Regions from separate parts of the Veillonella sp. CHU110 genome, predicted to be linked through region 2. Evidence: riboswitches for the same ligand, from Rfam matches in the RefSeq annotation. Region 2 holds a riboswitch; each other region holds the start of a gene.

Region 1 (2,205 bases), on a different contig from region 2:
GCTATGCGTAAATAGGAGGTGGCACTATGGCAGAATTAGAACTTTTACCAATACCTACGCGCATTTTAACTGAAAAAGATGATATCGTAGAAGCCATCGTAGAATTTGCAGGCCCTTATGTGGGACCAGAAGATATTGTATGTGTTGCAGAATCCGTAGTGGCCATTACGCAACGAGAATTTACTCGACCAGAAGAGTTACGTCTATCATGGCAAGCAAAATTTTTAAATCGATTCATTCATCCTGATGGTTCGATGGCTTCTGTATATGGTATGCAGGCAGCTATGGACAAAGAAGGGGAATGGAAAATGATGTTCGCCTTTGTGTGCGGGGCTGTGGCAAAGCTATTTAAAAAGTCTGGTGTGTTTTATCAAATGGCACGCACTGCGTCTTTAACTGATGATGTGACAGGTACTATGCCACCATTTGATAAATGCATTGTGTATGGTCCGAAGCAACCACATGCAGTAGCAGATGCCATTATGAAAGCTACGGGAGCCTATGGAGCTTGTGTAGCGGACGTGAATGACTTGAAACGAGCTGCGATTTTAGGGCACAGCCGTGGACTAAAACCACAACAAATTGCACAGATTTTGATTGACAATCCATTTGGTAATGACAGTCAAATGACACCGATCGTAGTGATTAAAAATTATGCCTCTGTATCTGCTCGCAGAGGATAATGCGAGAGTAGATACTCTAATAGGTAGAAAGATTGATACACATACTTGCAAAATATGTCGTATCAGCGTATACTGAAAGTGAACTTTGGGGAGCCCTGTGGCTGAGAGTAAACGTTAGTTTTGACCCATAACCTGATTTGGATAATGCCAACGTAGGATAAGTTTGATTCGTCATACCGAGGACATCCAACAGGATGTCCTTTTTTGTATGTTTTACAGGGGGGTATATCACCGGTAGATACAGAATGAAGGTGCATCTCAGTGGATGTAAAGAGGAACAGAATAGTGAGACGATAGAGTGCTACAGCATGAAGGGGCATACCACCGCGGGTATGGTTTTTCGTGCTGTTTTTTTACTAGGAAGTGATAGTGCGTTACATGCAGTGTCAGTGTGATGGATAATAGAGTATATCCGCATATAATAAGGAGGACATGATGAAAGTAAATGGAAACAATTATGAATATACAGGTCAAACTGTACAAGAGGTATTGGAAGCATTGCAATTCCGCCTCGATCGTATTGTTGTGGAATATAATGGCAAGATTCTTTCAAAATCGGATTGGACATCTACACGTGTGAGTGCCGCAGATACGATGGAAGTAGTTACATTCGTAGGAGGTGGCTAAATGCAAGCATTAGGGGATAAAAAAGTACTTCTCATTGGTGTTGGTGGCGTAGGCTCTCATGTAGCAGCGGCCCTATGTCGTGCTGGAATTGGCCAACTGGAAATCGTAGACTTTGATGTAGTAGATGAAAGCAATCTAGGTCGTCAATATTACGATGTGAATGATGTAGGGGTTGTCAAAGTGGAGGCTATGAAAGCCCATCTCAATCGAATGAATCCAAACTGTACAGTCATCGCTCATGATGAACGATTAACGCCGGAGCGATTGGCAGAGTTAGTAGAAGGCCATGACATGATTGTGGAAGCCGTAGACCAAGCTGTGACAAAAGCTTGGATGACAGAAGTCATTTTAACGCATCCTACAGAGCCATTGCTAGTAGGCTGCTCTGGTATGGCGGGTTGGGGTGATAGTAATGGTATCCGTCGTGAACGCAGACACCATCGTTGGTACCTTTGCGGAGATGGCGTAAGCGACATCGATTCGATTGGAAAAATTACAGCAGCTCGTGTGATGGTGTGTGCAGGGCACATGGCGAATGCAGTGATTCAATTATTACATGGAGAAGATATTGATTAAGGAGACTCTAGATATGTCACAATCTGTAGCAACAATGCAAGTACAAGATACATGGATTTTAGGTGGTCATACATTTCAATCCCGATTTATTTTGGGGTCGGGTAAATTTTCTATTGATTTAATTGAAGCCGTTTTAGAAGAGGCAGGAGCAGAGATGATTACTCTTGCCTTGCGCCGTGCGGTGGGTGGAGATGTAGAAAATATATTAGATGCTATCCCGAAAGATACCATATTAATCCCTAATACAAGTGGCGCTAGAGATGCAGAGGAAGCAGTACGCATTGCTAGACTTTCACGGGCCACAGGTTGCGGAGATTTT
Region 2 (2,205 bases):
TTCTATTACGGAAACTTTTAACATATCAACTAGGATATACATTACATAGTATTGAGTTTTTAGAGATGATGATATAATTAATATATTAAAATGAAAACAGGAGCTACCTTTCATAGAAGGAATGCTCCTGTTTTGCTTTGTGAAGTTATTGTAAAGTGTGTGATGATATAATGAGTGCTTATATACGCACTAAATAGTATAGTAAACGGTTATATTTCTTTTTTCTTTTTAGATATTAGGCTTATAATATAGGTCGTTGCAATGGTTGCTAATGCTGTTCCTACGATGGTAGATAGGCTAGCTCCTAAGAATGGATTGCTGTCAAGGAAACGATGGTACATAACGGTACCAGATGCCCAGCAAATAATGTATAGGGTAGGACCATGGTCAAGGTACGGACAACGACGTAATAAGAAATAGTGGGTTAATAAAATAGCAATCATTGGGGCGAATACAGATCCAATCATATATAAGAAAGGAATGATATTATCCATTGGATAGATAGATGCGCCAATGGTACCGATGATCGTAACGATAATACCGATGGTACGACCAGAGTATTTAGTTTGTAAACTTTCAGAGGAAATACCAGCAGATAATGCATCCATGAAAGTAGTTGTGACAGTAGAGAATACGATGATGATTAACCCACCAAATCCTAAACCGGCGTGAAGAAGAACTTTTGCAATGTTGGTTTCATTTGTATAGAGGGCCGCTGCTAGGCCTAACACATACATGATGGAACTAGTGATGCCATATACAGTGGCGCTAGCCGCAGTACCTGCTACAGGGTTCTTGGACAAGCGAGTGTAATCGCTAATCAATGGAAGCCAAGACAATGGCATAGCGATGGATAATTCTAAGGCCGCCGTGAAAGTCATTTCATCAGTGATGATTCCTTGGCTGTGAATGGAACTTTCTTGTAACAAGCTAATTAACAAATAGATGCAGAGGATACCTAAGCCGTAGCCCATGATGCTGTTGATATAGCCCATGTTACGGATACCAATGAAGAGCCATACAATGATGAGAGCACCGATAATGAAAGTCCACGCAGTGAATGGTAGATTCCATAACTCTACGGCACCAAGAGCACCGTCATAAATCATAATACCGGTCCAACCAATCAGTTGTAGAACGTTTAAAATGGAAAATAATTTCATGCCTCCATTGCCAAAGACAGTGGATACAGTTTGCATAGAACTCATGTGTTCACGAGCGCCGATGAGTCCTGCACCAAATAATAACAAACAGCCGATGACGTGACCGATGATGATGGCTAATAGGCCGTCGGAAAATCCTAGGGGCGCAAAATAGGTGCCCGTCATAATTTCCGCAATGGAAAGAGCGGCGCCGAACCAAATGAGGGACAACCGCGATGATGAAAGTTTTGAATCAGTCATGAATACTCCTATCCATGCCAGTGGGAACAAAAAAGACTAATCTGAAACGATTAGCCTGTAGATGATAGATATTCTTAAGAGACCTAGTATTATAAGAAGGATCCATATAGTAATATGTCCTTGTGTATTTGTATAGGTATTATAAAAAATATACTAATATATCCCTACGTTGGCATTATCCAAATCAGGTTATGGGTTAGTCACACATAGAGACTTCTCAGCCCACTTCAGTGAGCACCCCTTATAGGTGTATTATACGGAGTGAAGGATACTACGTCAATAGGAATTTATATTGCATTGGTTCCTATTTCATGATATAACTAAATTAATATAAGAACCACTAGGGGTGCTTATGCTGAGATTGATGAGTATCAAAACCCTAGACCTGAACCAGATAATGCTGGCGTAGGAAAGTGGATGGCATCGAATACTAAGAATCGTACAAGAACCGTCCGAAGGATTGGTTCTTTTTTGTTACTAGTAAAGGAGATAGCTATGAAATTACATAGAGCATTAACGATTGCGGGAACAGATCCAACAGGTGGTGCAGGGGTGATGGCGGACTTAAAAAGCTTTCAAAGTCGTCATGTATACGGTATGGCTGTGATTACTTCCGTAGTGGCACAAAATACTCGTGGTGTAACCCACATTGTCCATATGGATGTATCTATGATTGAAGCACAGTTACAATCGGTGTATACAGATATAGTACCAGAAGCAGTTAAAACTGGTATGTTAGCCACAGCAGAGATGATGGAACTCATCGGGACATATATAGATCCTAAGGTACCCTATGTGTTAG
Region 3 (2,205 bases), on a different contig from region 2:
GTCACCAATGGGCCTAATACATAAAATGGAGCTCCATCACAAATTGTTTGTTGTACTTCCATATTAGCTTGTACCTGATTCAATGGCACATGACCTGGACCTTCTACCAAGACTTGTACACCACGTTCACGAGCTCTTTTTGTTAATTCCCCAAGACGAACAAGTTCTTCGATTTGACAAATATCTGTAGCATCCGCCAAACAACCAGGACGGCATGCATCGCCAAGGGAAATAGTCATATCATATTCTGCACAGATTTCTAAGATTTCATCGTAGTATTCATAGAATGGGTTTTCTTGCCCTGTCATAGACATCCAAGCAAATACTAAACTGCCACCACGGCTGACAATATTTAATTTACGTTTATGACGCTTAATCTGTTCCACAGTATGCTGCGTAATCCCACAGTGTAATGTTACAAAGTCTACCCCATCTTCTGCATGCAGGCGAATCGTAGAAATAAAATCCTCTGCTGTCAATTCGCCTAAATCTTTTTGATGGTGAATCACACTATCGTAAATAGGAACTGTGCCGATCATAACAGGACATTCTTTCGTCAACAATCGACGAAAGATACGTGTATCACCATGAGTAGATAAATCCATAATAGATTCAGCCCCTAAGGCTACCGCATGATTCACTTTTTTCATTTCTTCTTCGTAATCTGTGCAGTCTTTTGATGTACCTAAATTGACATTAATTTTTGTACGTAAAGCTTGTCCTATACCCTCAGGTTGTAAAGAAGTATGATGTTTATTACATGGTATTGTAACATGTCCCTTTGCCACCAAATCCCGTAACACTTCAACATCCATGTTTTCTTTTTTTGCCACTACTTTCATTGCATCGGTGATAATTCCTTTTTGGGCTGCTTGCATTTGTGTGTAAAACATAAAGGCTCCTTTCACTACAAAGGAGCCTATCGGTATTTTATAAAAAAGGGTATCGATACATATATCGATACCCACATAGCTGTCTGCGTGCTTCCTACGCGGGCATGATCCCGATCAGGTCAAAAGGTCAGGTACTTATAGCCCTTTCTCAGCCTATCTCATAGGCTCCCTTGCAATCCTAAATTATATTGTAATCATAGTATATCATAATTATCTTATAGTGAGAATATAGAATAAATATTATTTAAAATATATACATCCTACAATCCTAATAAGCATATTAATTAAAATTGGTCTATAGTATGACCATTTACTCATACACCACTTTCAAAAATAATATAACCTATGCAAAAATAATGATTGTAATGATAATTATTATAGATTACAATAAAAATAACCCTATGGGTTGCGTTTTAATGTGTATTTGGAGGTATATTATGCAACAAGCATGGAAAGACTTCAATACAGGTGTATGGGATAAATCCGTGGACGTACGCGATTTTATCCAACGAAACTATGTGCCTTATGTAGGCGATGATTCTTTTCTAGTAGGTCCTACAGAACGAACTACTAGACTTTGGCAACGGGTATTGGATTTATATGAGGAAGAACGACAAAAAGGTTCTGTCATCGATGCAGATACTGATGTAGCAACTCATATTACGGCACATGCCCCTGGATATATTATTAAAGAAGATGAACAAATTGTAGGTCTTCAAACTGATTATCCTTTAAAACGTGCCATGTTCCCTTATGGTGGTTTACGAACTGCTAAAAGTGCTATCGAAGAGTATGGTTACAAAATGGATCCAACTCTTGAAAGCTTCTTTAAAACTCATCGTAAGACACACAATGATGGTGTATTTGATGTATATACACCTGAGATGAGAGCTGCTCGCTCTGCTCACATTATTACGGGCCTACCTGACGCGTATAGTCGCGGCCGAATTATCGGTGATTATCGCCGCGTAGCCTTATATGGTATTGATTATTTGATCAAAGACAAAGAAGATCAATTCAACATCACCATGGGCGATATGATGCCAGATGTCATTCGTGACCGCGAAGAAATTCGAGATCAAATCCGTTCTTTAAAAGAGTTAAAAGAAATGGCTGCGTCCTACGGATTTGACATCTCCAAACCTGCTACCGATGTAAAAGAAGCGATCCAATGGCTATACTTTGGCTATTTAGGTGCTATCAAAGAACAAAACGGTGCAGCTATGTCCATCGGACGTAACTCCACTTTCTTGGACATCTATGCAGAACGTGATTTGAAATCTGGTAAATATACAGAAGAACAAATCCAAGA

What was found. A riboswitch is a leader RNA that binds a small molecule or an ion and turns the genes downstream of it on or off. The one in region 2 is predicted to bind thiamine pyrophosphate.
Region 1: it holds a riboswitch for thiamine pyrophosphate, as region 2 does, so the genes downstream of both, thiS (sulfur carrier protein ThiS) here and cytX (putative hydroxymethylpyrimidine transporter CytX) in region 2, are expected to answer to the same signal.
Region 3: it holds a riboswitch for thiamine pyrophosphate, as region 2 does, so the genes downstream of both, thiC (phosphomethylpyrimidine synthase ThiC) here and cytX (putative hydroxymethylpyrimidine transporter CytX) in region 2, are expected to answer to the same signal.

Annotation. Positions count from the first base shown of each region.
Region 1 covers NZ_RQVA01000005.1:40,130-42,334, forward strand. The annotation lists gene EO122_RS03175 (hypothetical protein) at 1-15, shown strand, start outside; gene EO122_RS03180 (coenzyme F420-0:L-glutamate ligase) at 27-683, shown strand; TPP riboswitch at 760-859, shown strand; gene thiS (sulfur carrier protein ThiS) at 1,116-1,310, shown strand; gene thiF (sulfur carrier protein ThiS adenylyltransferase ThiF) at 1,311-1,886, shown strand; gene EO122_RS03195 (thiazole synthase) at 1,900-2,205, shown strand, end outside.
Region 2 covers NZ_RQVA01000006.1:33,285-35,489, reverse strand. The annotation lists gene EO122_RS03620 (DNA repair protein RecO) at 1-77, shown strand, start outside; gene cytX (putative hydroxymethylpyrimidine transporter CytX) at 210-1,403, opposite strand; TPP riboswitch at 1,548-1,655, opposite strand; TPP riboswitch at 1,736-1,832, shown strand; gene thiD (bifunctional hydroxymethylpyrimidine kinase/phosphomethylpyrimidine kinase) at 1,899-2,205, shown strand, end outside.
Region 3 covers NZ_RQVA01000004.1:99,645-101,849, forward strand. The annotation lists gene thiC (phosphomethylpyrimidine synthase ThiC) at 1-893, opposite strand, end outside; TPP riboswitch at 968-1,075, opposite strand; gene pflB (formate C-acetyltransferase) at 1,331-2,205, shown strand, end outside.